DNA from 2 places in the Arthrobacter sp. Y3225209 genome. Region 1 is predicted to be linked to the other one. Evidence: predicted binding sites of a transcription regulator. Region 1 holds the regulator's gene; the other holds the start of a gene.
What was found. The regulator LexA, encoded in region 1, represses DNA repair genes until DNA is damaged. The targets are predictions, from matches to a motif close to TCGAACANNTGTTCGA.
Positions count from the first base shown of each region.

Region 2: the regulator LexA is predicted to act here: its motif matches at 9,730-9,745, upstream of AC5RVB_RS09050 (LexA family protein).

Region 1 covers NZ_JBNHFW010000027.1:26,390-40,770, reverse strand. Annotated here, with positions in the region: gene hflX (GTPase HflX) at 97-1,680, shown strand; gene AC5RVB_RS13775 (ATP-dependent DNA helicase) at 1,673-3,724, shown strand; gene lexA (transcriptional repressor LexA) at 3,839-4,588, opposite strand; gene AC5RVB_RS13765 (LysM peptidoglycan-binding domain-containing protein) at 5,075-5,440, shown strand; gene AC5RVB_RS13760 (histidinol-phosphate transaminase) at 5,622-6,722, shown strand; gene hisB (imidazoleglycerol-phosphate dehydratase HisB) at 6,838-7,455, shown strand; gene hisH (imidazole glycerol phosphate synthase subunit HisH) at 7,452-8,090, shown strand; gene AC5RVB_RS13745 (hypothetical protein) at 8,096-8,254, shown strand; gene priA (bifunctional 1-(5-phosphoribosyl)-5-((5-phosphoribosylamino)methylideneamino)imidazole-4-carboxamide isomerase/phosphoribosylanthranilate isomerase PriA) at 8,278-9,027, shown strand; gene AC5RVB_RS13735 (SseB family protein) at 9,030-9,878, shown strand; gene AC5RVB_RS13730 (MFS transporter) at 9,914-11,227, shown strand; gene AC5RVB_RS13725 (DUF1844 domain-containing protein) at 11,314-11,742, opposite strand; gene infC (translation initiation factor IF-3) at 12,152-13,147, shown strand; gene rpmI (50S ribosomal protein L35) at 13,253-13,447, shown strand; gene rplT (50S ribosomal protein L20, sunset domain variant) at 13,569-14,216, shown strand; gene AC5RVB_RS13705 (TrmH family RNA methyltransferase) at 14,239-14,381, shown strand, end outside.
Region 2 covers NZ_JBNHFW010000013.1:31,859-46,239, reverse strand. Annotated here, with positions in the region: gene AC5RVB_RS09110 (lipase maturation factor family protein) at 1-1,202, shown strand, start outside; gene AC5RVB_RS09105 (pullulanase X25 domain-containing protein) at 1,177-1,959, opposite strand; gene AC5RVB_RS09100 (lipoate--protein ligase family protein) at 2,060-2,791, opposite strand; gene AC5RVB_RS09095 (thioesterase family protein) at 2,795-3,580, opposite strand; gene AC5RVB_RS09090 (aldo/keto reductase) at 3,679-4,650, shown strand; gene AC5RVB_RS09085 (SOS response-associated peptidase) at 4,688-5,392, opposite strand; gene AC5RVB_RS09080 (hypothetical protein) at 5,496-5,831, shown strand; gene AC5RVB_RS09075 (hypothetical protein) at 5,890-6,237, opposite strand; gene AC5RVB_RS09070 (aldo/keto reductase) at 6,648-7,493, opposite strand; gene AC5RVB_RS09065 (SDR family oxidoreductase) at 7,645-8,682, shown strand; gene AC5RVB_RS09060 (TM2 domain-containing protein) at 8,724-9,356, shown strand; gene AC5RVB_RS09055 (hypothetical protein) at 9,396-9,542, opposite strand; gene AC5RVB_RS09050 (LexA family protein) at 9,772-10,191, shown strand; gene AC5RVB_RS09045 (Y-family DNA polymerase) at 10,184-11,491, shown strand; gene AC5RVB_RS09040 (hypothetical protein) at 11,643-12,089, shown strand; gene arfB (alternative ribosome rescue aminoacyl-tRNA hydrolase ArfB) at 12,161-12,583, shown strand; gene AC5RVB_RS09030 (CoA transferase) at 12,586-13,959, opposite strand; gene AC5RVB_RS09025 (SDR family oxidoreductase) at 14,066-14,381, shown strand, end outside.

The DNA.
Region 1 (14,381 bases):
TCCATTGCGGTGCCGGCAGGTTTCTGCTGAGAATGGTGGCCCGGGAAATGTCCGTTATCTGGCCTACCATGTTAAGTACATCCTCATAAGGAGATTATGACCATCAACAACTCCCGTGCCCTGAATTCCGGGGACGGCTCCGCAGCAGGTTCCACGCCGGAACTGAGTCCCGCGGACATCCAGGGCGTCATCGACAGGATCCTCTCGAAGGAAAGTGCGGTTGAAACCAAAACCGCGTCCGGCAGCGACCAGCGCCGCGGACGCGCACTGGCACTCGCGGAATCCGGTGAAGAACACTCCGTCCACGACGGTGAACAGCAGGATCTGGAGGAACGCCGCGCACTGCGCCGCGTCGCCGGCCTTTCCACCGAACTCGAAGACGTTACTGAAGTCGAATACCGCCAGCTTCGGCTGGAACGGGTTGTCCTGGCCGGACTGTGGAGCGAAGGCACCGCTGCCGACGCCGAAAACTCCCTGAAGGAACTCGCAGCACTGGCAGAGACCGCCGGCTCCGAGGTCCTGGACGGGATCATCCAGCGGCGCCTGAAGCCGGACCCCGGCACTTTCCTCGGTTCCGGCAAGGCACAGGAACTCAAGGACATTGTGATGGCCACCGGTGCCGACACCGTGATTGTGGACAGCGAGCTGGCCCCGTCACAGCGCCGCGGCCTGGAAGACATAGTCAAGGTCAAGGTCATTGACCGTACCGCCCTGATCCTGGACATCTTTGCCCAGCACGCCAAGTCGCGTGAGGGCAAGGCGCAGGTGGAACTGGCACAGCTGGAATACCTGCTTCCCCGCCTGCGCGGCTGGGGCGAGTCCATGTCCCGCCAGGCCGGCGGCCAAGTGGGCAGCGCAAGCGCCGGCATGGGCTCGCGCGGACCCGGTGAAACCAAGATCGAACTGGATCGGCGGAAGATCCGCACCCGCATGGCCAAGCTCCGCCGCGAAATCGCCGGCATGAAGCCGGCCCGGGAAACCAAGCGGGCCAACCGGCAGCGCAACGCCGTCCCCTCCGTGGCCATTGCCGGCTACACCAACGCAGGCAAGTCCTCCCTGCTCAACCGGCTGACCGACGCCGGGGTCCTGGTGGAGAACGCCCTGTTCGCCACCCTGGACCCCACCATCCGCAAGGCCCAGACCGAAGACGGTATCGGCTACACACTGGCGGACACCGTCGGTTTTGTCCGGTCCCTTCCCACCCAGCTGGTAGAGGCTTTCCGCTCCACCTTGGAGGAAGTGGCAGACGCCGATCTGATCCTGCACGTGGTGGACGCATCGCACCCGGACCCTGAAGGACAGATAGCCGCGGTCCGCACGGTGCTGGCCGAGGTGGATGCCCGCAAGGTGCCGGAGATCATCGTCCTGAACAAGGCCGACGCCGCCGATCCGTACGTGCTGGAACGGCTGCGCCAGCGCGAGAGCCGCCACGTGGTGGTTTCCGCACGCACCGGGGAAGGGATCCCGGAGCTGCTGCAGGCTATTTCCGAAGGAATTCCCCGCCCCGGAGTGGACCTGGAACTGCTGGTGCCCTACGAGCGCGGCGACGTCGTCTCCCGTCTGCACCAGCAGGATGCGGAGATTCTTTCCATGGAGCACGGGGAAACGGGGACCCGGCTGCACGTTATGGTTCGTGAGGGCCTGGCTGCCGAACTGGAGCCGTTTGTCGCCCATGCGTAAAAAGGGCGACACTCAGGGGCCGGAACAGGTCCTGGATCTGCTGGACACCGCAGTCTCGGCCATGGGCGGCCAAAACCGCCCGGGCCAGCATGAGATGGCCCGTCAGGTGGCTGAGGCCATCGAGACGGGCGATCACCTGCTGGTCCAGGCCGGAACCGGCACCGGCAAATCCCTCGCCTACCTCATTCCGCTGATTGCGCACGCGCTTGAAAGCGATAAGCCGGCGCTGGTTTCCACCGCCACGCTGGCCCTGCAGTCCCAGATTGTGGGACGGGACCTCCCGCGACTGCTGAAGACCCTCGAGCCCAAGCTGCCCCGTGAGGTGGACGTAGCGCTGCTCAAGGGCCGCAGCAACTATGTCTGCGTTCATAAGACCGGCGGCGGTTTCCCGGACGAGGACGACGACGCCGGCACGCTCTTTATGCTCGGTGAGGACCAGGCCGTGCCGCACCCTGCGCCTGCTTCCGGACCGACGTCGGCCCTGGGCCGCGATGTTGTCCGGTTGCGGGAGTGGGCCCAGGAAACAGAGACCGGGGACCGGGACGAGCTGCTTCCCGGTGTCAGCGACCGCGCCTGGCGGCAGGTTTCAGTGACTTCCATGGAATGCCTGGGCGCGCAGAAATGCCCGGTGGCTGAAGAGTGCTTTAGCGAACGGGCGCGGGCCAAGGCGGCAGTAGCTGATCTGGTGATCACCAACCACGCCATGCTTGCCATTGCCGCCTTCGAAGGCCTGGCCGTGCTGCCCGACTACGACGTAGTGGTCATTGACGAAGCGCACGAACTCCAGGACCGCGTCACGGGAGCCGTCACCGGACAGCTCTCCGGCACCATCATCGCCGCAGCGGTAGCGGCCGCCCGCAAACACACCTCCGCGAGCCTTGAGCCTCTTGCTGCGGCCGGGCGTGCCTTCGACCAGGTCTTTGCGCCGGTACCCTCGGGCCTGCTGGCCGCCGGCCTGTCCGAGGACCAGGAAATGGTGCTCGGCCATGTCCGAGAATCCACCCGGACGGCGCTGTCGGATTCCAAACCCGAAGGCCCGGATGCAGTGGACGGCGGGCGGCAGATGGCCCGCTCACGGCTGCTGGCTGTGCAGGAAATGTGCGAACGCATCCTCGATGCCGGCAATTCCGGCGAGGTCGTCTGGGCATCGCGGACGAGCACTTTTGCGCCCGGCGCCGGCTACACCGCGCCCGAAGAGGATTCGCCGCCCGTCATCAACGTGGCCCCGTTGTCCGTGGCAGGCCGGCTGCGGGAGGGACTCTTCGACGGGCATACCGTGGTCCTGACCTCGGCGACCCTTGCCATCGGCGCCGAGTTCGGCCCCGTGGCCGGCGCGCTGGGACTCCTGGGTGCCGGTGCCCCGAAATGGACGGGCACCGACGTCGGCAGCCCTTTCGACTACCCCCGCCAGGGTGTGCTGTACGTGGCGAAGGACCTGCCCAAACCGGGACGTGGAACCTCGCCGGAACAGCTCGACGAGATTGAGGCCCTGATCAAGGCCTCCGGAGGCGGTGCGCTGGGACTGTTCTCCTCCCGCCGGGCGGCCGAGGAAGCCGCCGAGGCGCTGCGTTCCCGCGTGGATTTCCCCATCCTGTGCCAGGGTGAATCCACCATGTCCGCCCTGGTCAAACAGTTTGCGGAGGATGACGAGACCTGTCTGTTCGGCACCATGTCCCTCTGGCAGGGTGTTGACGTTCCGGGAGCCTCCTGCCGGCTGGTGATTATGGACCGGATCCCGTTCCCGCGCCCGGATGATCCGCTGATGACCGCCCGCACCCGTGCCGTGGCCAAGGCGGGCGGCAACGGCTTTATGAGCGTTTCCGCCACCCACGCCGCCGTGCGGCTGGCACAGGGCGCCGGCCGGCTGATCCGGGCTTCCGGCGACAAAGGCGTGGTTGCGGTGCTTGATTCCCGCCTGGCCACCGCCCGGTACGGCAGCTTCCTGCGGGCAGCCCTGCCGCCCTTCTGGGCCACGACCGACCGGGCCGTGGTCCTGCAGGCACTGCAGCGGCTCGCCGGGCAGCCAGCGGACGCGGGAAGATGACCCGGCTGGACCAGTCGATATGCGCGCGGATAAACACGTGCCGTTAAACAGCAGTGCCCCGGCCGGTAGCCGGGGCACTGCTGTTTAGTCCCTGTGGGTATTTCGGTCTGGAGCCTAGAGGGAACGCATAACCGATACGACTTTGCCCATGATGGTCGCTTCGTCGCCCAGAATCGGTTCGTAGCGCGTGTTCTGCGGCAGCAGCCAGGTGTGCCCGTTGCGCTGGCGGAACGTCTTGACCGTGGCCTCGTCCTCCAGCAGGGCCGCGACGATGTCACCGTTCTCGGCGGTGGGCTGGCGCCGCACCACCACCCAGTCGCCGTCGCAAATGGCCGCATCGACCATGGAGTCACCGGCAACCCGGAGCATAAACAGGTCACCGTGACCCACGAGTTGGCGGGGCAGGGGAACCACTTCTTCAACCTGCTGGTCGGCAAGGATGGGCCCGCCTGCGGCGATCCGTCCCACCAGGGGCACCATGGCCGTGTCGATTGCCGTGGTGAGGTCTGCCACCGCGCCGCCTGAGCCGGCCACGCCGGTAGCGGACCCGTCCTGCGCGGAGCTTTGACGTGTGACGGCATTGCCGGAACCGGAGGTGCCTGCGGACTCAGCGCCGGGGGCCTCGCCGTTACGGGAGGAACCGGCATCGCGCAGCAGCAGCGGAACCAGGATCTCCATGGCCCGGGGGCGCTTGGGGTCGCGGCGGATGTAACCGAGTTTCTCCAGCTGGCTCAGCTGGTGGGTGACGCTGGAAAGGCTCGCCAGACCGACAATGTCGCCTATCTCGCGCATGGACGGCGGGTAGCCGTTGGTGCTAACCGAACGCTGGATGGTTTCCAGGATCTTGGTCTGGCGCGCAGTCAGGCCCTTGGAGCGGCCTGCCGGCGCGGCAGGGGGAGGGGTGCTGCCATTGGAAACAGTCCTGCGGGCCACGTCGGCTTCCCTTCACGGACGGCCCGCGGTTGCGGGCCGGTTGGTTCTGGCGGTTCTGGCGGTTTGAATCTGGCGGTCTGGTTCTGTCCGGGCGGTGCTGCAGCCCGGTCTTTGTCCGGTCCCGGCCGTTTTGTCAGAGGCGGATGGTTAGTTGGTTCCAGCCGCTTCCGATGGGTTCAACGCTAGGGGAGCGCAGCACGTTTATCAAACATATATTCGAGCGAGTCTCGACATTGTTCGTAGATAAGTGCTAGAAATGTTCGAGTACAACTTAGAACATACGTTCGAGTCCGGGCTGCCGACACCTCGGTGGCTCCACCAGATGTTCGAATGCAGTTTCGAGCCGCAGTGTTTCCTCCCGTGCTTATTGCGGGCGGACGGCGGCAGCTCTGCGCTTCGGACCGGAAAGGTATTGACATGTCAGTACACGTACTTCCCGCTGTTCCTTCTGCAGCCGCACCCGCTTTATCCCAGGCACCTCTGCGCCTCACCCGCCGGGGCCGGCTTCTCCTGGTTGGAGCACCGCTGATGCTGACCTCGGCCGCCCTGCTGGTCTTCATTGGATTCTTCACCGCACCCGCCATGGCCTCGGGCAACTCCCCGGAGCAGACCCGCACTATCCAGGTGAGCGTTTCGAACGGGGAATCCCTGTGGTCTCTCGCCACGGAATTCGCCCCTGACCGGGATCCCCGCACCGTAGTTGCCGACATCGTGGAACTGAACAACCTGGATGATGCCACTGTGCCGGCCGGCCGCCAGCTCTACATCCCGGTGACGCGCTGACCTTCGGGAACCGGGCTCCTGCGTGCTGCATGCGGGAGCCGTCCCCTGCCTCAGGCTCGCGGACTGGTCTTTATCCGGGGACCGGTCTCCGCCTAGGGAGCGTTCTTCATGGAGGGACTTAGAAGTGCAGGCAGGCGGCCCGGATTCCGGAACTGTCCCCGCAGCGCCTTAAGCTGTACTGGTGAGTGAACAGCTGGAAAACCTGAACCGACTTCCCCTGCGCGATGACCTCAGAGGCCTGACGCCCTATGGGGCCCCGCAGCTGGATGTGCCGATCCTGCTGAACGTCAACGAAAACACCCATGGACTGCCCGAGCACGTGCGCCGGGCCATCGTTGCCGAAGTGGAGTCCGCCGTCGGCGGGCTGAACCGCTACCCGGACCGAGAATTCACGCAGTTGAGGGAAAACCTGGCACGGTACCTCGGCCACGGGCTGGTGCCGGAGAACATCTGGGCAGGCAACGGTTCCAATGAGGTTCTCCAGCAGATCCTGCAGGCTTTCGGCGGTCCCGGCCGGACGGCCATGAGCTTCCCGCCCACCTACTCCATGTACCCGTTGCTTGCCAGCGGTACCGGCACCGCCTACGTCACCGGCACCCGGGAAGCGGATTTCTCCCTGACCCCGGAATCGGCCGCCGCGCAGATTCGTGCCCAGGCACCGAACATCATCATTTTGTGCACGCCGAATAATCCCACGGGAACGGCCCTTGGCCTGGACGTCATCGAAGCTGCCTACGAAGCGGGCGAAGCGTCCAACGCCATCGTGGTGGTTGATGAGGCCTACGCGGAGTTCTCCCACGCCGATACCCCCAGCGCCCTGCAGCTGCTGCCGGGACGGGAACGCCTGATCATTTCCCGCACCATGTCCAAGGCCTTTGCCCTGGCCGGGGCTCGGATCGGATACCTGGCTGCAGCACCCCAGATTGCGGATGCCCTGCGCCTGGTCCGGCTGCCCTACCACCTCTCGGCCATCACCCAGGCCACGGCCAACGCCGCGCTGACCCATGCCGATGCCCTCCTTTCCAATGTGGAGGACATTAAGGGCCAGCGTGACCGGATCGTGCGGGAGCTGACGGACCTCGGACTGGACCCCGCACCCTCGGACGCAAACTTCGTGCTCTTCGGCGGCATGGAGAACCCCCGCGCTGTCTGGGAAGGCCTACTGGAAGCCGGCGTCCTGGTTCGGGACATCGGCATTGAGGGCCATCTCCGCGTCACGGCCGGTACGGAAGCTGAAACGGATACCTTCCTTACCGTGCTGCGGTCCCTGCTTCCGGCCTGAACGGCCCGCCGTCCGCGGCGGCCACGATTCCGGGACCCGGCCGCACCGGGACTAAACTGAGAACCTGCCGGAGCTTTGTCCATTGCTCCGACCCCGACCTTCCTGAAGGAACCCCATGACTGTGGAGACCGCTACCGGACGCACTGCCCGCCTTGAGCGGACCACGAGTGAATCGTCCGTCCTCGTTGAACTGGACCTGGACGGCACCGGCCGCGCAGACATCAGCACCTCCGTGCCGTTCTACGACCACATGCTGAACGCGCTGGCCAAGCACTCCCTGATGGACCTCACCGTCCGGGCCACCGGCGACACGCACATCGATGTCCACCACACGGTCGAGGACATTGCCATCAGCATCGGCGAGGCACTCAAGACCGCCCTGGGCACCAAGGCAGGCATCCGCCGGTTCGGCGAGGCTACTGTTCCGCTGGACGAGGCGCTGGCCCACGCCGTCGTCGACATCTCCGGACGCCCCTACCTGGTGCATTCCGGCGAACCGGCCGGACAGGAATACCACCTGATCGGCGGGCACTTCACCGGCTCGCTTACCCGGCACGTGTTTGAAGCCATCACCCTGCACGCCCAGATCTGCCTGCACATGCGGGTGCTGGGCGGGCGGGACCCGCACCACATTGTCGAAGCGCAGTTCAAGGCCTTCGCCCGCGCCCTTCGCGCCGCCGTGGAATCGGATCCGCGGGTAGAGGGAATTCCGTCCACGAAGGGCGCCCTGTGAGTGCCCGCAACGTCACGGTCCTGGACTACGGCTCCGGAAACATCCGCTCAGCCGTCCGCGCCCTTGAGCATGCCGGTGCGAACGTTACCCTCAGCGCCAGGCCCGACGACGTCCTGAACGCGGAAGGGCTCGTGGTCCCCGGCGTCGGTGCCTTCGCGGCCGTGATGCAGGGACTCAAAGACGTGGATGCCCTCCGCATGATCGGCCGCCGGGTTGCCGGCGGGCGCCCGGTGCTGGGTATCTGCGTGGGCCTGCAGGTCCTCTTCGAGGAGGGCGTGGAACACGGCGTCCGCACCAAGGGCATGGGCGAATGGCCCGGAGTGGTGGAGCGGCTTGCTGCCGACGTCGTGCCCCACATGGGCTGGAACACCGTGACACCGCCGGAAGGTTCAGCGCTGTTCGAGGGCCTCGAGGACGAACGGTTCTACTTCGTGCACAGCTACGGCGTGCAGAAGTGGGACTTCGACGTCACCCAGCCTGCCATGCGCCCGCCCCAGGTCACCTGGGCGGACCACGGCGGACCCTTTATTGCCGCCGTTGAGAACGGCGCCCTGTCAGCCACCCAGTTCCACCCGGAAAAGTCCGGCGAAGCCGGCGCTGCGCTGCTGAACAACTGGCTGAAGACACTGGGCTAGCGGCTATGTGGAGCATTGTTCTTATGGGCCTGGCCGGTCTGCTGATTGGCGGTGCGGTGTCCTTCCGCAGCCAGGGCATGTCCAAAATTATTGTTATCAGTTTCTGGGTTTTGGCCGGAATGGCCCTGCTGGGTGCCTACCTGCTGACCCTTAACCTCTCCTGACCCCACCACCGAAAGCACAAGAGATGCCCTTCAGCGAAACCCCCGTCCTTGAACTCCTGCCCGCCGTTGATGTGGCTGACGGCCAGGCCGTGCGCCTTGTGCAGGGCGAAGCCGGCAGCGAGACCAGCTACGGCGATCCGCTGGATGCCGCCCTTGCCTGGCAGAATGACGGCGCGGACTGGGTCCATCTGGTGGATCTGGACGCCGCCTTCGGCCGCGGCTCCAACCTGGACCTGCTCAGCCGCGTGGTGAAATCCCTGGACATCAAGGTGGAACTGTCCGGCGGCATCCGCGACGACGAGTCACTGGACAAGGCCCTGGAACTCGGTGCGGCACGCGTCAACCTCGGCACCGCTGCACTGGAGAACCCCGAGTGGACCGCCAGCGCCATTGCCCGCTACGGCCAGGCCATCGCCGTCGGCCTCGATGTCCGCGGCACCACGCTGGCGGCACGCGGCTGGACCAAGGAAGGCGGCGACCTCTGGGAGGTGCTGGCCCGCCTGGAGGAAGCCGGCTGCCCGCGCTACGTGGTCACGGACGTGACGAAGGACGGCACGTTGCGCGGACCGAACATCGAGCTGCTGCGCGAGGTGCTGAAGCGTACCGACCGCCCCGTGGTGGCTTCCGGCGGCATCTCGAGCCTGGATGACCTGGCAGCCCTGCGCGAGCTGGTTCCCCTGGGCCTGGAAGGAACCATTGTGGGCAAGGCGCTCTACGCCGGTGCCTTCACCCTGCCGCAGGCCTTTGACGTCGCCGGGCACCCGGACCGCTGAGAATGGCTGCTCGCGAACTGCCCGGACATATCGCTGCGGCACTGGCCGGTGCCGGCGGCCCCACTGATTCGGCGGGGCAGCCGTGGGCAGGCCGGGACCTGGCCGGTGAGGGAAATCCGCTCCACAATTTCGACAGCGATGACGGACGGGCCAATCCCGGTTACGTGGACGCCGTCGCCAAGCTGATCGCCGGCACCGGCAGTGAAGCGGAGGTGGTGGCCTCCCTCGCCACCGCCCGCGTGTTTGTCCCGATTGTGGCCGTGCTCGGCGAGGAAACCGAATCCGAGCACGGACTCACGGCCGATAAACAGGCGGACATGGCGCTGGTCACCCTGACCGCGCCGGACGGGCGCAAGGCACTGCCGGTATTCACGTCGGTTGAGGCACTGGAACGCTGGCACTCCGAAGCCCGGCCGGTGGCCGTGTATACGCCGCGGGCAGCGCTCTCCGCTGTTTCGGAGGATGCCCAGCTGCTGGTGGTCGACCCGGGAGCGGATTTCACTTTTGTGGTCCGCCGCCCGGCCATGTGGGCGCTCGGCCAGCAGCGCGACTGGGTGCCGTGTTACACCGACCCCGCCCTGGTGGAGATGGCCGAAGCGGCCGCCGGGCCGGACCCGCAGATCCTGGCGGTAACGCTGCAGCAGGGGCAGGGCACCGCCTCCAGGACCGCCGACGGAACACCGGTGGGCGGGGGAGGGGCCGGCCCGGAGCTTAGAATGATTCTCCAGCTTGCGCCCGGACTTGGTCCGCAGGACATCCAGGCCATTGTGGCCGCCCTGCAACAGCGTTTGACTGCCAACCCCGAGTTTGTTGAGCGCGTGGATTCCCTGGACATCAAAATCACCCGCTGACCCGTCAGGCGTAACCCCGCCGGAAGAGAACTGCCGTGAATTTTGGTCTGTACCGCGAAATGCTGCGGATCGCACCGATCCGCCGCCTGCTGATAGTCGGAATGATCGCCCGGTTTCCGCATTCCGCGGCGGGCGTCCTGCTCACCCTGCATGTAGTGAACACCATGGACCGGGGCTATGCGGCCGCAGGTGCCGTGGCAGCCGTGGTCACCATCGGCATCGCCGTGGGCGCTCCCTGGCGGGGACGGCGGGTGGACACCATTGGGCTCCGGAAGGCCCTGATCCCGTCGGTCATCGCCGAGGCAGTGATCTGGAGTACGGCCCCGCACGTGAGCTTTGAGTGGCTGCTGGTCCTTGCACTGGTGGGCGGAGTGTTCACCCTCCCGGTCTTCAGTGTGGTCCGCCAGTCCCTCGGTGTGCTGGCCACCGGCGAACAGCGGCGTACCGCCTTTGCGCTCGACTCCATCGCCACCGAGCTCATCTTTATGATGGGCCCCGCGCTGGGGGCCGTGATTGCCACGCAGATATCCTCCGTGATCGGGCTGACCGCGGTGGGACTTTCCGCGGCCGTGGCCGGGCTCCTGCTGATCTGGTTCAACCCGCCCACGCGTTCCCCGGAACCTGAGAAGGCTGTGACCGCAGTTGACGAGCAGGAGGCTGCGGCGGCCACCGCTGTGGCGGTGGCGCCGGCAAATATCCAGGAAGCGCCGATGGAGCTTACCGGTGCGGGCCTGCCCGACGGCCCGCAGAATATGTTCGAGCGGCTGCGTCACGGAGTGGCCGGGAACTTCACCTGGTTCAGCCCGGCAGTGGCCGTGGTGTTTGCCGTTGCCATAGGTGCAGGGCTTTTGCTCTCCAGTACCGACGTCGGGATTGTGGCCTCGGTGGAAGCCGGCGGAAATCCCTCCGAGGTCGGCATCGTTTTCGTGGCCTGGTGTGCCGCCTCAGCCATTGGCGGGATTGTCTACGGCGCCATGAAGCGCCGCTTCTCGCCGATGTCCCTGCTGCTGACCATGGCGGTGCTGACCATGCCGATGGCCTTCGCCACGGACACCCTGAGCCTGGCCCTGCTATCCATTCCCGCAGGCCTGCTCTGCGCCCCGGTACTTTCTGCAGCCTCGGAGCGGGTGGCGGATCTGGTGGCCGAGAACCGGCGCGGTGAAGCCATGGGCTGGTACGGCTCCTCCATGACGGCCGGTACCGCACTGGGTGCGCCCGTGGCGGGCCTGGCCATTGACGTGATCGGGCCCTGGTCCGGTTTCCTGCTGGCCGGCGGCGCTGCAGCGGTGCTGGTGCTGGCAACGCTGTCCGCCCGCCGGCTGTTCCTGCGTTCCGCACCCGTCCGCTAGGCCTGCCATGCCGGCCCGGGCATAAAAACGCCCGAAGAGCTTCACCAGGTGAGGCTCTTCGGGCGCGCTAAGGGGTGCGGAGCGGGTTAGCTGACGGGGCCGGTGAATTTCTCGCCCGGGCCCTTGCCCGGCGCGTCCTGGATTACCGACGCTTCGCGGAAGGCAAGCTGCAGGGAACGCAGGCCGTCACGCAACGGTCCTGCGTGCTGGCTGCCGATTTCCGGCGCGGCAGCCGTGACAAAGCCGGCCAGGGCGGTGATCAGTTTCCGTGCCTCGTCCAGGTCCTTGAGGGCCTCGGCGTCGTCGCCTTCGGCCAGGCCGCACTTGACGGCTGCTGCGCTCATCAGGTGGACCGCCGCCGTCGTAATGACCTCGACGGCCGGAACCTCGGCGATGTCGCGCATCTGGTCGGCGACTTCCTGCTGTGCAGCTGCAGCGGTTTCGGACTCTTCGGTTGTTCCGGGGAAGGAGTGGCGGGTTGCTTCCCCTGCCGGATTGCTCTGTGGGGTACTCATACTGGTAAGCTTGTCACAGACCGACTGGTTGTCGTTACTTTCAATGCCCTCTACGGGCGGGATGAAAATCACACTTTCTCCTGAAGGCGGCGTAACCGGTATGCAAGCGGAGTCCCCTCCCACCCGCGTCAGCCTGACTGCCTGTAAAGGCCGCAGAGTTGCCGGGTTCAGGTCGGCCCCGACGGGCCAGCAGCAGGAAAGTCCACGGACTTCCCGAAGCGGCTGAACCGTTCCGGGAGCTAACTGCCTCGAACCGGCTTCGAGACAGTTACCGCCGACCCTCCTACGGGCCTCCGATTGCGCTTGCAATTGGGGGCCTTCTTCAGTTGCAGGCGGTAGCCGTTTTGAACAACACAGGAGCTGCAACATTAGCGAGCCAAGAATCAATGATCGGATCCGCGTCCCCGAGGTGCGGCTGGTAGGTCCGGCAGGTGAGCAGGTAGGCGTGGTCCGCATTGAGGACGCACTCCGCCTTGCAGCCGAGTCCGACCTGGATCTTGTTGAGGTAGCACCGCAGGCAAAGCCCCCGGTGTGCAAACTAATGGACTTCGGCAAGTACAAGTACGAAGCCGCCGTCAAGGCACGCGAAGCCCGGAAGAACCAGACGAACACCGTTCTGAAGGAAATCCGGTTCCGCCTGAAGATTGACACCCACGACTACGAAACCAAGCGTGGCCACGCCATGCGGTTCCTGGGCGCAGGTGACAAGGTCAAGGCCATGATCCAGTTCCGCGGCCGTGAGCAGCAGCGCCCCGAAATGGGCATGAAGCTGCTGAACAAGTTCGCCGAGGACGTCGCCGAGGTGGGTGTGGTTGAGTCCACGCCGCGCATCGACGGCCGCAACATGGTCATGGTCATCGGCCCGCTGAAGAACAAGGCCGAAGCCAAGGCGGAAGCACGCCGCGCCACGCAGCGTGCAGATGCCAAGGCTGCCAACGAGGCTGCCAGGAACGGTGAAGCACCTGCACGGGTGGACACTTCCGCGGATAAGGCTCCGATGACTCAGAGCCTTGCCGACCTCCTGCCGGACGGTCTTCGTCTGGGCTCCTCCGCTGCCGAGGCCGATAAGGCCCGTGCAGAGCAGGAGCAGGCAGAGAAGGAGCAGGCCGCCAAGCGCGCCAAGGCAGCTGCTGCTGAAAAGGCCGCCACCGAGGCCCGCCGCGTTGCCGCTGCCAGCAAGCCGGCCCCCGCGCCGGCCGCTGAAGCCGCTCCCGCCAAGCCGGCGGAGGTTGCCAAGCCTGCTGCTGCTCCGAAGCCCGCAGCGGTCCCGAAGCCTTCCGCGGCAAAGCCTGTGGCACCGCCCAAGCCGGCTGCCCGGCCCAAGCCTGCTGCGGCCCCCAAGCCTGCCGGCAAGTCGTCCCCGCGGGGAACGTCCGGCTCGAACAAGCCCGGAACTGCAGAGTAGTTTTCCTGCACGCTGTCCTGGCACCAGTAATAAAGCCCTGACACCTGCCCAGGTGTCGAAAGCCCCGCGGGCCTGCCCGCGGAAACCTAAAGGAGATCGGTAGACATGCCGAAGATGAAGACCCACAGTGGCGCCAAGAAGCGCTTCAAGCTGACCGGTACCGGCAAGCTCAAGCGCCAGCAGGCCAACCGCCGCCACTACCTGGAGCACAAGCCCTCCACGCTGACCCGCCGCCTGGCCAACGACAAGCTCGTTGCACCGGCTGACGCCAAGGTCATCAAGAAGATGCTGGGCATCTAACTAATCCCCGACAGCCGTCCCGTTCGGGCCGGTTTCACCCCATCAAAACTTTCCCCGCTCCTGGGCCGTCCAGGCGCAGTGACTTACCAAGTCGGGGAGATTTACCAAAAGGAGTACGCACGTGGCACGTGTGAAGCGGGCGCTTAACGCCCACAAGAAGCGTCGGGTTATTCTCGAGCGCGCCAAGGGTTACCGCGGACAGCGTTCGCGCCTGGTCCGTAAGGCCAAAGAGCAGCTGCTGCACTCGTTTGTGTACAGCTACGGCGACCGCCGCAAGCGTAAGGGCGACTTCCGCCGCCTGTGGATCCAGCGCATCAACGCTGCTTCCCGCGCCAACGGCCTGACCTACAACCGCCTGATCCAGGGCCTGAAGCTCGCCGAGATCCAGGTTGACCGCCGTATGCTGGCCGAACTGGCCGTCAACGACGCCGCTGCCTTCGCTGCGCTGGTCCAGATTGCCAAGGACGCCCTGCCGTCCGACACCTCGGCTCCGGCCGCCGCCCAGGCTGCTCCGGCTGCCAAGGCTGCTCCCGCCGCCAAGCCGGCCGCTGCCGTAGCCTCCGCCAAGGGTGGCTTCAAGGCTTCCGAGGGCGACGCCCCCGAAGGCTTCGTTATCAAGGGCAACCTGGGCTCGGGCAAGTACCACGTCCCGGGTTCCACCTGGTACGAGCAGACCGTTGCTGAATACTGGTTCGATTCCGTGGAAGCAGCCAAGGCTGCAGGCCTGGAGCCGGCTGGCGGCGAATCCCGCCAGAAGTTCCAGGGCTAAGGGAATCGGTCTCTAAAAGACGATGAACCACGAAGGGCGCCCGCAGGCACCGCTTATGTCCAACCCCCGAGCTGATCGGGTCCGAGATGTGGCGAAGCTTGCCGGGCGCTCTTCGCGCTTAAAAACCGGCCGCTTCCTGGCTGAAGGGCCGCAGGCCGTCCGGGA
Region 2 (14,381 bases), on a different contig from region 1:
CCCTGCTGGTGGCCGGAGTGCCGCAGTCCGGGCCGTGGTGGCTGCCGATGGCGGCTTTCCTGCTGATCTGGGGGCTCTACCTGTCCATTGTGAACATCGGCCAGACCTTTTACGGCTTCGGCTGGGAATCACTGCTGCTGGAGGCGGGATTCCTGGCTGCGTTCCTTGGGTCAAACGACGTCGCAGCACCGGTGACGGTGCTCTGGCTGTTCCGCTGGCTCGTCTTCCGGCTGGAATTCGGCGCCGGGCTGATCAAACTGCGCGGCGATAGGGTCTGGCGGGACCTTACCGCCCTGTACTACCACCACGAGACCCAGCCCATGCCGAACCCGGCCAGCTGGTTCTTCCACCACCTGCCCAGGCCCCTGCATCGGATCGAGGTGCTCGGCAATCACTTCGCCCAGCTGGTGGTGCCCTTCTTCCTGTTCTTCCCGCAGCCGGTGGCCTCGGTTGCCGCTGCCGTCATCATCCTCACCCAGCTGTGGCTGGTGGCATCCGGCAACTTCGCGTGGCTGAACGTGCTGACCATCCTGCTGGCCTGTACGGCGGTCAGCGATTCCACCGTCCAGGCACTGCTGCCGTGGGCGCAGTTCGGTTCACCGGACCCCGCAGCCACACCGGCGGTGTTCGTCGTCGTGGTGCTCGCCGCCACTGCAGCGGTGCTCTACTGGGCCTGGGCACCGCTGAAGAATCTCTTCAGCCGCAACCAGCTGATGAATGCCAGTTTCAACCGCTGGCACCTTTCCAATGCCTATGGTGCCTTCGGCAGCATCACCCGGCACCGCAACGAGGTGGTCATTGAGGGCACCAATGACCCGCCGGGACCCGGCGCCCGCTGGCGCGAGTATGAATTCCGGGGCAAGCCCGGGGATCCGCACCGGCTGCCCCGCCAGTTCGCGCCCTATCACCTGCGCCTGGACTGGATGATGTGGTTCCTGGCCCTGGGTTCCTACGGCGCCTGGTTTCCCGAACTTCTCCGGAAGCTGCTCGCCGGGGACGCACGGACCCTGCGCCTGTTGCGCAGGGACCCGTTCAACGGCGAACCGCCCCGCTGGATCCGGGCGCAGATGTACCGCTACCGTTACTCCACTGCCGCGGAACACCGCAGCGAGGGTGTCTGGTGGGTGCGCGAACCGGCCGGGATCCTGGTGGATCCGATCGAAGGTCCGGGGCCGGTCAGGCGCCGACCTCCGGCTTGGTAAGAACCGTGTGCGTGGCGTGGTCGTAGAGGAAGCTCAGCGGACCGCCGGCATGCTCAATCTGGATGTTCCCGCCGTCGCGGTGTGCTCCGAATCCGTAGTTTTCCGCCCAGGAACCGTTCAACGCCACCTTGTACTCGTAGCTGCCGGCAGGCAGGTCCAGGGTCAGCTTCCACAGTTCGTCATGACGGTCAAAGCTGAACGTTGCTCCGGCCGGATCCCAGTCGCTGATACCCAGGGCGCTGCCGAAGCTGCCGGCAAGGGCAACGGATTCGGGCTGCGGGAAGGACGGTTCGTAGCCGTTGCCGCTGTCCTGATGTGAACCATTCGGCTCAGCGGGCACGGTGGGAACGGAAACTGCGTCCCGCACCACGTCCTCCAGCACTTCCGCTGCGGGCGGGGTCTTCCGCGCTGCCGACGGGGCGGCGCCGTTGCCCTGCAGGGCGGCGGCGAGCCGGGTGGGTTCGGGGAAGTCCACCAGCGCCTGGCGTCCTCCGCTGGTGATGCTCCAGCCGGACCGGCCTTCCTTGAGGATCCAGCCGGCTTTGACGAGCTTGGTGGTGGCGTTGACCAGGGCGCGTTCCCCGCGGGTGGTGCCGCTGGCCAGTTCTTCGGCTTCCCGCCCGGTCAGCGGGACGCGGTGCAGGGCGGCGGAGATGACCGTTCCCCGGCTGACCTTGCCGGACGGGTCCTCTGCAGCGAGGATCTCGAGGACCGCCCGAAGCCGCAGTGCTGTGTTTTCAACGGTGTCTGAACCCAATGGAAATCCTTTGTGACGTGTGTACTGATCAGCCTGCTGTCAGTTTCCTACCCTAGTCCGGGCACTTCCAGGCGGGAAGCACCGCCGGGCCGGTGTTGCGTCACATCACCTGCCGCAGCGCCTCGAAATCCCCGCCCGCCAGGCGGGCGTACCCGCCGTAGGCCTGCAGGACCGCGTCTTCCACGTCCGCCACCGACAGGCCGGGCACCAGGTCCCGGGCGGCGCCGGCGGTCCGCGGATCCCAGCCCAGTCCCAGTTCGGCATAGCAGTCGGTCAGCACCCTGCGCAGCGGGGTCCCGTTGCCTACCACCAGCACCGTGGAGAACAGCCAGGCGCCGGCCACCACCCGCTGGGCGGTGCCGGCGAGCTTAATACGCTCCCCCGCCGGGCCCTCGCCGTACACGGTGAACTCGCCCGGACAATACTCACCGGGGATTTCGCCGACGCCGGTCTTCAGCCCGGCCTTCTCCAGTGCCCCGGCCAGCAGGACGCCGAAGTCCGCAAACCGGCCGCGCGAGCCGGTGAGGGCGTCGGCGTCGGGTTCCACATGGTCCAGGACCAGACAGTCGGAGTGGTAGGCGGCGGCCCGCCCTCCGGCTTTGCGGACCAGGGGCTCAAAGCCGTGACGCCGGCAGGCAGCCTGGGCGGCGGCGAACCCGGGCAGTTTCGCGTCCCGCTGCCCCAGCGCCACCGTGGGGCGGGGCCGGTAGATCCGCAGGGTGGGTTCCAGCGCCCCGCGGCGGGCGGCATCGAGCATCGCCAGCGCGAAGTCCAAATCCGCGGCGGCGCCCAGCGATTTCTGCTGGCGGACCACCGTCAGGGCGCCGGACACTGTCTAGGCTCCGCCGAGCGGCCGGACGGTGAGGATCTGCTCGCTGCGGCCGAACGGGCCGTGCTCGTCATGCAGGATGGCCGAGGTCAGCCCGATGCCGTCGGTGCCGAAGGTAACCTGCGTGTCCAGGCCCAGCCATTCACCCACCGGGTCGCGGTGCAGGTGCAGCTGCAGGTCCACGTTGGGGAACATGTAACTGTCCCCGCCCGGCGGCACACGGGTGGAAATGCCGTTGGCGGTGTCCGCCATGCCGATCAGCCGGACCAGGTCGGAGGTGGGCATACCCTCCACCATCTCGTGCGGGGTCCGCAGCCAGGCCCGTCCGCGGCCGGGGCGGAGCCCGGGCAGGGCACGCATCTCCACCGATTCGATGAAGGCGCCCGGCCATGCGGTCAGGCCCTCGCGGGTGCCCGCCTCGGCGGGGCCGGGCATGGTCCCGTCCTCCACCGCGGCCACCTCCGACGTCGTGCCCCGGGCCAGCCGCCATGCCGTCGCCCGGACCGCGGTGCGGCCATCCGCGACCATTTCGGCCTGCAGCAGTTCGATGGTGCGGCCGGGGCGCAGGAGCGAGGTCTTCACCTCGAACGTGCTACGCGGAATCAAACCCAGGATGTCATAGCTGATGCGGGCCATCCGCAGGTCCGGCCGCGGCTGGAACTGCTCCAAGCAGTGCGCCAGCAGACCCGAAATGGGAGCCATGTGCTGCTCCTGCGGGTTCCAGGCACCCTGGGTGTGGATGGTTGCTTCATAGACGCCGTTGCCCAGTGAGCGGTAATACGATTCAGCCACGTGCTTTGCTTCTCCCTGCCGTTCGGAATTGGCTTTCAGGCTACCCCAGCACAGTGACCGGTCTGGCCTGGGGTTGCGGTGCGGGTCACAATGGCCCGATGGAATACACCCATCTCGGCCGCTCCGGCCTGTCCGTTTCCCGCTTCTGCCTGGGCACCATGAACTTCGGCCCCAAAACCGACGAGGCGGACGCGCACGCCATCATGGATTCCGCCCGGGACACCGGCATCAATTTTTTCGACACCGCCAACGTCTACGGCTGGGAGCGCAAGGGCTGGACGGAGGAGATCGTCGGCCGCTGGTTCGCCAAGGGCGGCGGCCGCCGCGAGGACACCGTTATTGCCACCAAGCTCTACGGCTCCATGAGCGAGCGCCCCAATGACACGTTCCTGTCCGCCCTGAACATCCGCCGCGCCCTGGACGCCAGCCTGAAGCGTCTGCAGACGGACTACATAGACCTCTACCAGTTCCATCACATCGACCGAAACACTCCCTGGGACGAGATCTGGCAGGCCATGGAAGTGGCCGTGACCCAGGGCAAGATCATCTACAACGGCAGCAGCAATTTCGCCGGCTGGCACATTGCCCGGGCACAGGAGAACGCCGGGCGGCGGAACTTTGCCGGCCTGGTCAGTGAACAAAGCATCTACAACCTGATCAACCGGACCGTGGAGCTGGAAGTTATTCCCGCCGCCCGCCAGTACGGGCTGGGCCTGCTGCCCTGGTCACCGCTGCAGGGGGGGCTGCTGGGCGGGATCCTGCAGAAGGAGGCCGACGCCGGCGGGCGCCGGGCCGAGGGCAGGGTACGTGACCTGCTGGAGAAGCACCGGGGGCAGATCCGGCAGTACGAGGATCTGGCCGCCGAACTGGAGATCCCTCCGGGGGTCCTGGCCCTGGCCTGGCTGCTGCATCAGCCTGCGGTCACGGCTCCGCTGGTGGGACCGCGTACCCAGGAACAGCTGGATGAGGCGCTCCTGGCCCTGGACGTGCCCCTGGACCAAAAGACCCTGGACCGGCTGGACGAAATCTTCCCCGGCCACCGCACAGCACCGGAGGACTACGCCTGGTAGCCGGTCGGCTCAGGCGCTCGCAGGCACGCGCTCACCCTCAGGCGCTCGCAGGCTCAATCAGTTCCGGGCCGTTGTTCCGCACGGAGTTGACCTGACTGGAGACCACCCGCGGGGTCAGGACGGGTTCGGGCACGGCGTCGAGCAGCTGCGCAACGTCGCTGCCCCCGGTCAGCTTCGGGTCGAGCCAGTCCGCGTAGAGGTCCGGCGGGATGATCAGCGGCGTCCGGTCGTGGATGTGGCCCAGGGCGTCGGTGGCCTGCGTGGTGATGATGGTGACGCTCAGCAGCCACTTGTGCTCGTGGTCTTCGGGCAGTGCCGGGTCGGGCCAGAACTCGTAGAGACCGGCAAAGGCCAGCGGATCCTGTTTCTCCGAGTACAGGTACGTGGGGATCTTCCCGTCGGCGGTTTTCTCCCACTCGTAGTAGCCGTCCGCGGGCACCAGGGCCCGGCGCTTAACGGCGGCTTTGCGGAAGGCGGGTTTCTCCAGGATGGTTTCCCGCCGGGCGTTAATCATCCGTGCTCCGATTTTGGGATCCTTGGCCCAGACCGGCACCATGCCCCATTTCGCCGTCGCCAGCCGGCGGACCGGCTCCTCCTGCCGGAACCGTTCAGTGACAATCCGCACGTCATCCGTGGGCGCCACATTCCAGGACGGCAGCACATCCGGGCCCACCGACTGTTCGACGGCGAACGCTGACACGAGGTCCGACGTCGCCCTGGCCATGACATAGCGTCCGCACATGGCACCCATTGTGCACCATGGTCCGCCCGGCCAGGAGCGGCAACCCTCCCCCGCACGGCAGGAACGGTTACTTTCTTTCGAACATATGTTCTATTTTTAAAGCATGAACCAAAACGCTGCCGAGCGGCTCGCTTCCCGCTTGGTCCGGCGGGCAGAGCCCATCGGCCTGACGCCGGAGGAGCTGGACTTCGAGCACAATCCGGTCACCACGTCGGTGCCCGGCGTGCCGGTCTGGGCCTGGATCAGGTTTCCCGGAGCGGCCGAACGGGTAAAGGGTGAGGCCTGCAGCTGGTCCTCCCGGGCAGTGCAGGTGCTGTGGGAGGACGCCGGGCTGCGGCGGGCCACCTGGGTGTGGGCCTCTGCCGTGACCCGGCGGGAAAACAACAGCCGCAAACAGGCGCTGGGCGACAGGACGGCCCGGGACCGGACTCAGGGCTGAAGGACGCAGGGCTGAAGAACGCAGTGCTGAACGACCCAGCGGTGAAGGACGCAAACCGCTAAGGTGCCGCCCGGCAATTGATTTCATGCAAACCCGGCCAGACTGGATCACCGTTGCTGTGAAGGAGGAGCGAACCGCCGTCGGAGTGCCACTTGAGCTCATAATTTCCACTGCTAACCGGCTCGTACCCGTCATCGGCTGTCCAGGAACTGACCTTCCAGCCGATGCCGGCGGCGTTGACGACGTAGACCGTACCGCTGCCGGCAAACAGGAACGAGACTTCGCGCACTGCCACACGGCAACCATCGCTGTTGGCCGGTGAGAGGACGTGATACTTGGCGCTGGAAACATCATCCAGTGCACCCAGCCCGCTGAAGAGGACCGAGACAACCGCCGGCAGGGTCACGAACCAAGGCCACCGGTTGCGCCGGTTCCGGCCCCTGAAGGTACTTGATGATCGCCGTCTGGACGAATCCACTTTCAGCAACGCCACAGCGGCCAGGAGGAGAACACCGCCGACGGCCCACCCGGGAACCGCCTGCTGGCCGAGAACGAACAAAAATCCAGCCCGGCCCATAACACTGCACAGCGGGGCGAGCACCAGCAAAATAACTGAAGCCCGGAAAAGCCTGGACGAAGGCTCCGCCCCGGCCCCGACTGGTCCTGCGGCCCCGGCTGTTCCGGCGGCCCCGGCTGTTGCGGAAGCCCCGTCTAGTCCTGAAGCCCCGGCTCCACGGGCATCACCTGGTCCCACGATCCTCCTTCATCAGCGGTGGCAGATTCCCGACCCCGGACACGTATGCCGGGCGCCGTCCCTCAGTATTGGCTGAAATCGGCCGTCGCCGGGTCCGCACCCAGCCGGCTGCCCTCGTCCAGGCCGTCCAGGACGTCCAGGTCCTCCTGCGCCAGGTCCAGCTGTGCGGCGGCCAGGTTTTCCCGCATCCGCGCTGAATCCGCTGATTTGGGAATGACGATCCTGCCCGACCCCAGATGCCAGGCCAGCACCACCTGGGCCGGTGTGGCAGCGTATTTATCCGCGAGCGCGGCAACTTCGGGCGCGTCGAGGCCGGTGCCCTGCCCCAGCGGCGAGTACGCCTGCACCGCTATCCCCCGCGCCGCTGTCTCGGCGGCGAGCGCTGCCTGGCGGAAACCGGGATGAAGTTCAATCTGGTTCACGGCCGGCAGTATCCGGCTCTGCTCGGCCAGGGCGTCAAGATGCTCCACCAGGAAATTGGAGACGCCGATGGCCCGCATGAACCCGTCCTGATAGAGGCCCTCAAGTTCCTTCCAGGCCTGGACGAAGCGGCCCTGCGACGGGACCGGCCAGTGGATCAGGTAGAGGTCCACGACGTCGAGGTTCAGAGTATGCCGGCTCTCCAGGAACGCCGACCGGGCCCGGCCCTGGTCCCCGTTGCGCAGTTTGGTGGTCACAAAGATCTCCGAGCGCGGAATGCCCGACGCCGCGATGGCCGCCCCCACTCCGGCTTCATTGCCGTAGGCTGCCGCGGTATCGATGTGCCGGTATCCGGCGGCGAGCGCGTCCTCGACCACTTCCTGCGTCCGCTCCGGCGGAACCTGGAAGACACCGAACCCAAGCTGCGGAATGGGCACTGAATTGCCCAGTGTCAGATCCGGGACAGGGATGCCTGGGCTGTCGGTCATTGCGTCGCCCTTCCTGGGAGTCCGCCCCGGCCTGTGGCTTAGGCTGGGTGCAGTTGGGTGCCGGGAACCTCCACCTAAGCCCGGCTTCCCGACCCCGTCAAGGAGCGGGCCGGAGGAACTTCGGTCATGGAACTCTCGAGTAAGGCATCGCGTGGCATTGAATCTGCTCTTCATCGGCGGGACCGGCGTGATCAGTTCCGCCGCCGTCGCCCGCGCTCGCAGCCTGGGGCACCGCGTGGCCGTACTGAACCGGGGCGTCTCCGGGGCGCGCCCGGCACCGGCCGGCGTCGAGCATCTCAGCGCCGATGTGCGGGATCCCGCCGCCGTCCGCGCCGCCTTGGGGAACCGGGAGTTCGACGCCGTGGCGGACTTCGTGTCCTACACTGCCGACCATGTGGCCGCTGCCGTGGAGCTGTACCGCGGCCGTACCGGGCAGTACGTCTACATCAGTTCCGCCTCGGCGTACCAGAAGCCGCCGTCGCAGTTGCCTGTCCGGGAGTCCACCCCGCTGCGTAATCCGTTCTGGCAGTACTCCCGGGACAAGATCGCCGGTGAGGATGTCCTGGTGGAGGCTTACCGTGCGGAGGGGTTCCCGGGAACCATCGTGCGCCCTTCACATACCTATGACGCGACCAAGGTGCCGCTGATCGGCGGCTGGACCGATATCCACCGGATGCGGGCGGGGCTGCCGGTTCTGGTGCACGGTGACGGCACGTCCCTGTGGACGCTGACGCACAGCCGGGACTTTGCCACGGGGTTCGTCGGACTGTTGGGCCGGCCGGCCGCCGTCGGGGAGAGCTTCACCATCACCTCCGATGAGTTCCTGCCGTGGGATGCCGTCTACCGCACCCTGGCCTCAGCGGCGGGGGTGCCGGAACCGCAGCTGGTGCACGTGGCGTCCGAGACCATCGCGGCCCATGATCCGGGGCGCGGCCCGGGACTGCTGGGAGACAAAAGCCATTCCTCCGTCTTCGACAACACCAAGATCAAGGCCCTGGTTCCCCAGTACTGTGCGGCCATTCCCTTTGCTGCCGGCGCCCGCGAAATCCTGGGCTGGTATGACGCCCATCCGCAGGCGCAGGTTCCGGACGCGGGCTGGATGGATGTCAGCGACCGCCTGGCTGCGTGGGCCGGCGCCGGCGCGGCCGACGGCAGGCGGCGGAAGAAGTCGCCGGCAACCGGTGTTTGACTGTTAGAGTGCCTGCAAGAGGCCAAATGAAAGGCAACAGCATGTCGGATAAAAACCCGTTTGCGGGACTGGGTGACGGAGCACGTTCCAATTCCGGTCCCGACGGCGACCAGTACGCCTACCCGCAGTCCAACGAACCGCGGCCGGCACCGCGGCCTCCGGAGTCCCCGGCCCCGCAGCAGGCACCGTATCAGCAGTACCCGAACCAGCAGCAGGGCCAGTATCCGGCCCAGCAGTACCCGGGCCAGCAGCAGGGCCATGCCTACCCCGGCCAGCACCAGACGCCGCCGCAATACCCCGGCTATCCCGGCGGCCAGCCCCCGCAGGCCTACCCGAACCAGGTCCAGAACTACCCCGGCCCCGGGCAGCACCACCCGCAGCCCGGATACGGCCAGAACCAGTTCGGTCCCGCCCCGTACGGGCAGGGACCCTATGCACAGGGTTACCCGTCCCAGAAGTCCCGGGTGGTTGCCGGTCTGCTGGGCGTATTCCTCGGCGCCTTCGGGGTGCACCGCTTTTACCTGGGCAACTCCGGCATCGGCGCAGCCCAGGTGGTGGCGACCGTGTTCACCGGCGGCTTTGCCGGCGTCTGGGGATTTGTGGAAGGCATCATGATCCTCTGCAACGCCCAGCCCTTCCGCACGGATGCACGCGGCATCCCGCTCAAGGGATAACGCGACGCAGGACTGTCCCGTCCGACGACGGCGGGACAGTCAGCCCTGCATGTTACGGCGGTAGCGGTGCTCCAGCAGCAGGCGGGCTCCGTTGACCACCAGCGTTTCGACCGGCACCCCCTGTTCCTCGGCCAGTTCCTCCAGTTCCCGTCCCAGCTTCGGCGGGATCTGTACCTCAATGATCATGGCTTAAATCGTATAGCCGCCGCTGGCCCCTTCCTGACGGAACGTCCGTCAGCTGCGTCACCCGGCAGTGTGCTCCGGCCGGATATGCCTGCCAGTCAGCGGCACGGATACCCGAAGACGGACCCGCCCGGCTGCCGGACCGCCACCGCTGCCCCCGCCCCGACGTCGGCGGTGCTAGTCTGGACATTCGAACGTTTGTTCTAGTGAAGCCCGGCGGGAAGGCGGATACATGGCGGTATTTTCAGCAGACCGTTCCCGCAGGACAACACCGCCGGCGGAGTCCGACGCCGCAGCGGCAGCCGGCTTCCCCAGCCCCGCCCGCGACTATTTCGACGGCCGGATAGACCTCAACCGGCACCTCATTCGCGACCCCACTTCCACCTACGTGGTGCGGGTGGACGGCGATTCGATGGCGGGCACCGGTATCTGCAGCGGCGATGAACTGATCGTGGACCGCTCACTCACTCCGCGGGACGGCGCCGTCGTGGTTGCCGTGGTGAACGGCGAGCTGGCGGTACGCCGGCTGCTGCTGGACGGCGGCCGGATCCTGCTGCGGGCGGACAGCCCGGGGTATGCGGACATCGAGGTGGCGGAACCGTCCGAACTCTCGGTATGGGGCGTTGTGACGCGTTGCCTGCACCATGTCTGACGCGCCCGGGACGGCCGCTTCCGGCGAACGGATTGCCCTGGTGGACGTGAACAGTTTCTACGTCTCCTGCGAGCGCGCCTTCGACCCGAAGCTTGCCGGTGTGCCCGTGGTGGTGCTCTCCAACAATGACGGCTGCGTGGTGGCCCGCTCGGATGAAGCCAAGGCCCTGGGCATCAAGACCGGGACCCCCTGGTTCCAGCTCGCGGAATCCGCCCCGCAGGTGGGCCTGATCCAGCGCTCCAGCAATTACGAGCTCTATGGCGACCTGAGCTCGCGGGTGATGGAACTGCTGGGCCGTTATGCCCTCTGGCAGGAGGTCTACTCCATTGACGAGTCCTTCCTTGGCCTGGCCGGCACCCCCGCCGAACTGGATGCCCAGGGCGCGACCATCCGCGCCGCCGTCGCCCGGCACACCGGCCTGCCCGTCTGCGTGGGCATCGGCAGCACCAAAACCCTGGCCAAGTTCGCCAACCGGATCGCCAAACAGAACCGGCACCTGCAGGGCGTGTGCAACCTGGACACCATGGACCCCGCCGTCGTGGACACCATCATGTCCCGGGTACCGGTGACCGGCCTGTGGGGTGTGGGCTCCCGGCTGGGGGTCCGGCTCGCGGCACTGGGAATCGAGTCCGTGGCGGACCTGCGGGCGGCAGACCCGGCAATGATCCGGCGGAAGTTCTCGGTGATCCTGCAGCGCACGGTGCTCGAGCTCAACGGGACCTCCTGCATCCCGCTCGACGACGAACGCGCGGACCGCAAGCAGCTCATCTTCTCCCGCAGCTTTTCCACGCCCGTGACCACCCTGGCGGATATGCGCCAGGTAATGAGTATCTACGCGCAGCAGGCCGCAGCGCGGCTGGAGCGGGAAGGCCAGCAGGCCTCCGTTCTGACCGCCTATGCGGGAACCTCGCATTTCAGCACCTCCGCTGCGTCCTTCCCGTCCGCCACCGTCCGGCTGGCCGCCCCGACGTCGGACCCGGTCCTGCTCAGCCGGGCCGCGGTCAACGCTCTGGACGCCCAGGTGGTCGAAGGCGTGCCGTACACCAAGGCCGGGGTGATGCTCAGCGGGTTGGAAGCCGCCGGAGCGCAGCCGCTCTTCGAGGAATTCGTCTCCGCCCAGGAACGCCGGAACCTGGGCGAGCTGCTGGGCCGGGTCACGGACAAATACGGGGCGGCGAGCATCGGCCTGGGCATCGCCGGGATGGCAACCGCCAAACCCGAGTGGACCATGTCCCGCAAATACTCCTCCCCGCGCTACACCACCGAGTGGAGCGAGCTGCCGGTAGTGAAGGCGAACTGAGCGGATACCTGCACCCTCCCGCCCGCATAGGTAGTTCCTGACTGAGTGCCGCTGACAGCCCATGGCCCGGCGGGGTAGCCTGCCGACTCAGGAGCAGGGCGGACTCCATCCGCCCGCCGGCTCCTGTCTCGCAGCCGTCCCGGGGGTTCACATGGAAGTATTCTGGCCCGGCGCCGTCATCGGCCCGGTAGTTATGCTGCTCTGCTTCATCGGCTTCAGGAAACGCGAGGCGCTGGCCCGGGGTTTCTTTGCGGGGCAGGAAGCCCTCCACGGAACGCAGCGGGCCAACCGCATCATGGGCGAACCCGCGGCACGGCCGGGCAGGCTCACGGCTCCCCTGCTGGGCGGCATGGCGCTGGGCGCAGTGTTCTTTGTCCTCTCGGTCACCGGAGTCCTGGCGACGGACAGTCCGGCGGCCCCGGCCCCTCCCCCGGGCTTTTTCCTTCTCGCGGCTGCGGGCATCGGCTTTGGCGCGTCCGCCATGGTGTATGTGCTGACCCGGAAAGGACGCAAACCCGTAAGGGCACTGCTGTGGGCACTGGTCCTCTCCGGGATGGCCTGCATCCTCCTCGCCGGGGTGCTGTTCCTGCGCCAATGATGCTGCCGGCCCCTTGGTATCCCGGGACGGCTGATATCCGGGTACGGCCGCTTCCATGCGAGGCTGTAACCATGGATCTGGTGGTATCGCCTGCGCTCACAATCCCGGCAGCGGAGCTCACCTGGCGCTTCTCCCGTTCCTCCGGTCCGGGCGGCCAGCATGTGAACACCTCCGACAGCCGGGTTGAGCTGCTGTGGAATGTTGCCGGGTCGGCGGTGCTTACGGAGGAACAGCGCGGGATGCTGCTCGGGCGCCTGCAGAACCGGCTGGTTGCCGGCGTACTCACCGTGACGGCGTCGGAACAGCGCTCGCAGCTGCGCAACCGCGAGACCGCCCTGGCCAGGCTCGCAGCCCTGGTCGCAGACGGGCTCGCCCCCGCACCGCCGAAGCGGCGCAGGACCAAACCCACCCGGGGCTCGAACTACCGGCGGTTGGATGCCAAGAAACAGCGCTCAGCGACCAAGCAGCAACGGCGGCGTCCCCCACGGGATTAGCATCATCGCCAGGCCAGGTCCGCGCTGCCATAGCGCGGCGGAAGCCAGGGATACTCAAGCTGGTGACCGTTGATCTGCAGCGGCGGCGGTACGTAGGTCAGCGACCCATAGTCTGCAAACCCGCTGCGCAGCACCGGACCGGGCAGCGCCGCAGGCTCTGTCCCCGGCGGCGGACCCGGCAGCGCCAGCAGTTCCTGCGCCGTCCGGGCCAGCGAGAGGTGCGCTGAACCCGCGGCCCCCTGCCGGCGGGCCGCCACCAGGGCGAGCGCGGCAGCGGACATTCCCAGTCCGGTCGCGTAGTCCAGGGCCTGCACCGGGAGCGCGCCGGGCCGCCAGCCGCCGTCTTCCCCGGCACCGCCGTACAGGTACGAGATACCGGTGGCAGCCTGCACAATACTGTCAAAACCCCGCCGCCCGGCCCACGGTCCCCGGTCGCCCCAGGCGTCCAGGGACACCACGGCCAGCTGCGGGTACTCCGCCCGCAGCGAGCCGGCATCCAGGCCCAGCCGGGCCATCGATCCGCCGCGGTAGGCGGTCAGGACGACCTCGGCCTGCGCCAGCAGGGCACGCAGCCGGCGGCAGGCCTCCGCACCGGCGAGGTCCGCAACGGCGCTGCGCTTGGCGAATCCGGTGTCCACGTACTGGTCCTCCAGTTCCGGAATGGCCGGCGGATCCACGCGCAGCACATCGGCGCCGAGTGCGCCCAGAAGGCGGCTCCCCGAAGGGCCGGCGATGACCCGGGTCAGGTCCAGCACGCGCAGCCCGTCCAGGGGCCCGGCGTTTCCGGGGCGGGGCGGCAGAGCAGGATCCACTGCGTCGAGCTCCAGCCGCAGCCAGGGTTCGGCCTGCAGGACACGCCCCTGCTCCGAGTCCGCCCATGCCTGCGGTGTCCGCACCTCGGCTGCCAGCCCGCCGTGCGCCGTTACCACCGCTTCCACCTCCGCCGAGGTACGGCCCCGGACCGCGGCGTCCACCTCCCCGGGGTGCTCCGCCCCGAGTGCCGTGAACAGGGCCCGTTCATGGTGTGGATAGTTCGCATGCAGCCGCACCCAGCCGTCGGCCGTGGGGCGGAACCCGGAGAGCGGAGCGAACCCCTGGGCCTGCCTGTTGTTGATCCGCACGTGCGCGTAGGAAGCGAAGGCGGCAGCAGCGCCGTCGGACGTAAAACTGATCCGCGTCCCGCGACCAGTAGACGACGCGTAGGCGGCGACGGCGGCAGCCAGCATCTGCAGGGAACCCAGCGCGAGCCCTTCAACGTCCAGCCGGCCCGCCCACCACCAGCGCCGCCCGGACCAGGACACGGCGTCCCCGGCCTGCTCCGGCAGCAGGCGGGCCAGGCTGTGCAGCAGCGGCGGTACTCTCCCGGGCAGGCTCATGAAAGGATTATGCACCCGGCGCAGCTTCCGGAAACCACCGGGTTTAGGCTTGGCACATCGGGGCGGTTCCCGACCCTCGAAAGGCATTCCCGGACAAAGGAGCATCATGGCAGCGGATGTACTGGTAATCATTGGCGTGGGCGGCATGGGACTGGCTGTGCTGCGCCGGTCCGGGGCCGGCCGGAAGGTCCTCCTGGCCGATTTCAACGAGGACCTGCTCGAAGTGGTGCATGCCGCGGCGCTCGGCGAGGGGTTCGACGCCGTCTCCGCCCAGGTGGATGTCTCCTCCCGCGACTCGGTGGCGTCCCTTGCCGCCACTGCGCGCGAGCTGGGCACCGTGACGGGCGTGGTGCACACGGCCGGGCTCTCCCCCGTCCAGGCCCCGGTGGAGGCCATCTGGAAGGTGGACCTGTTCGGTGTGG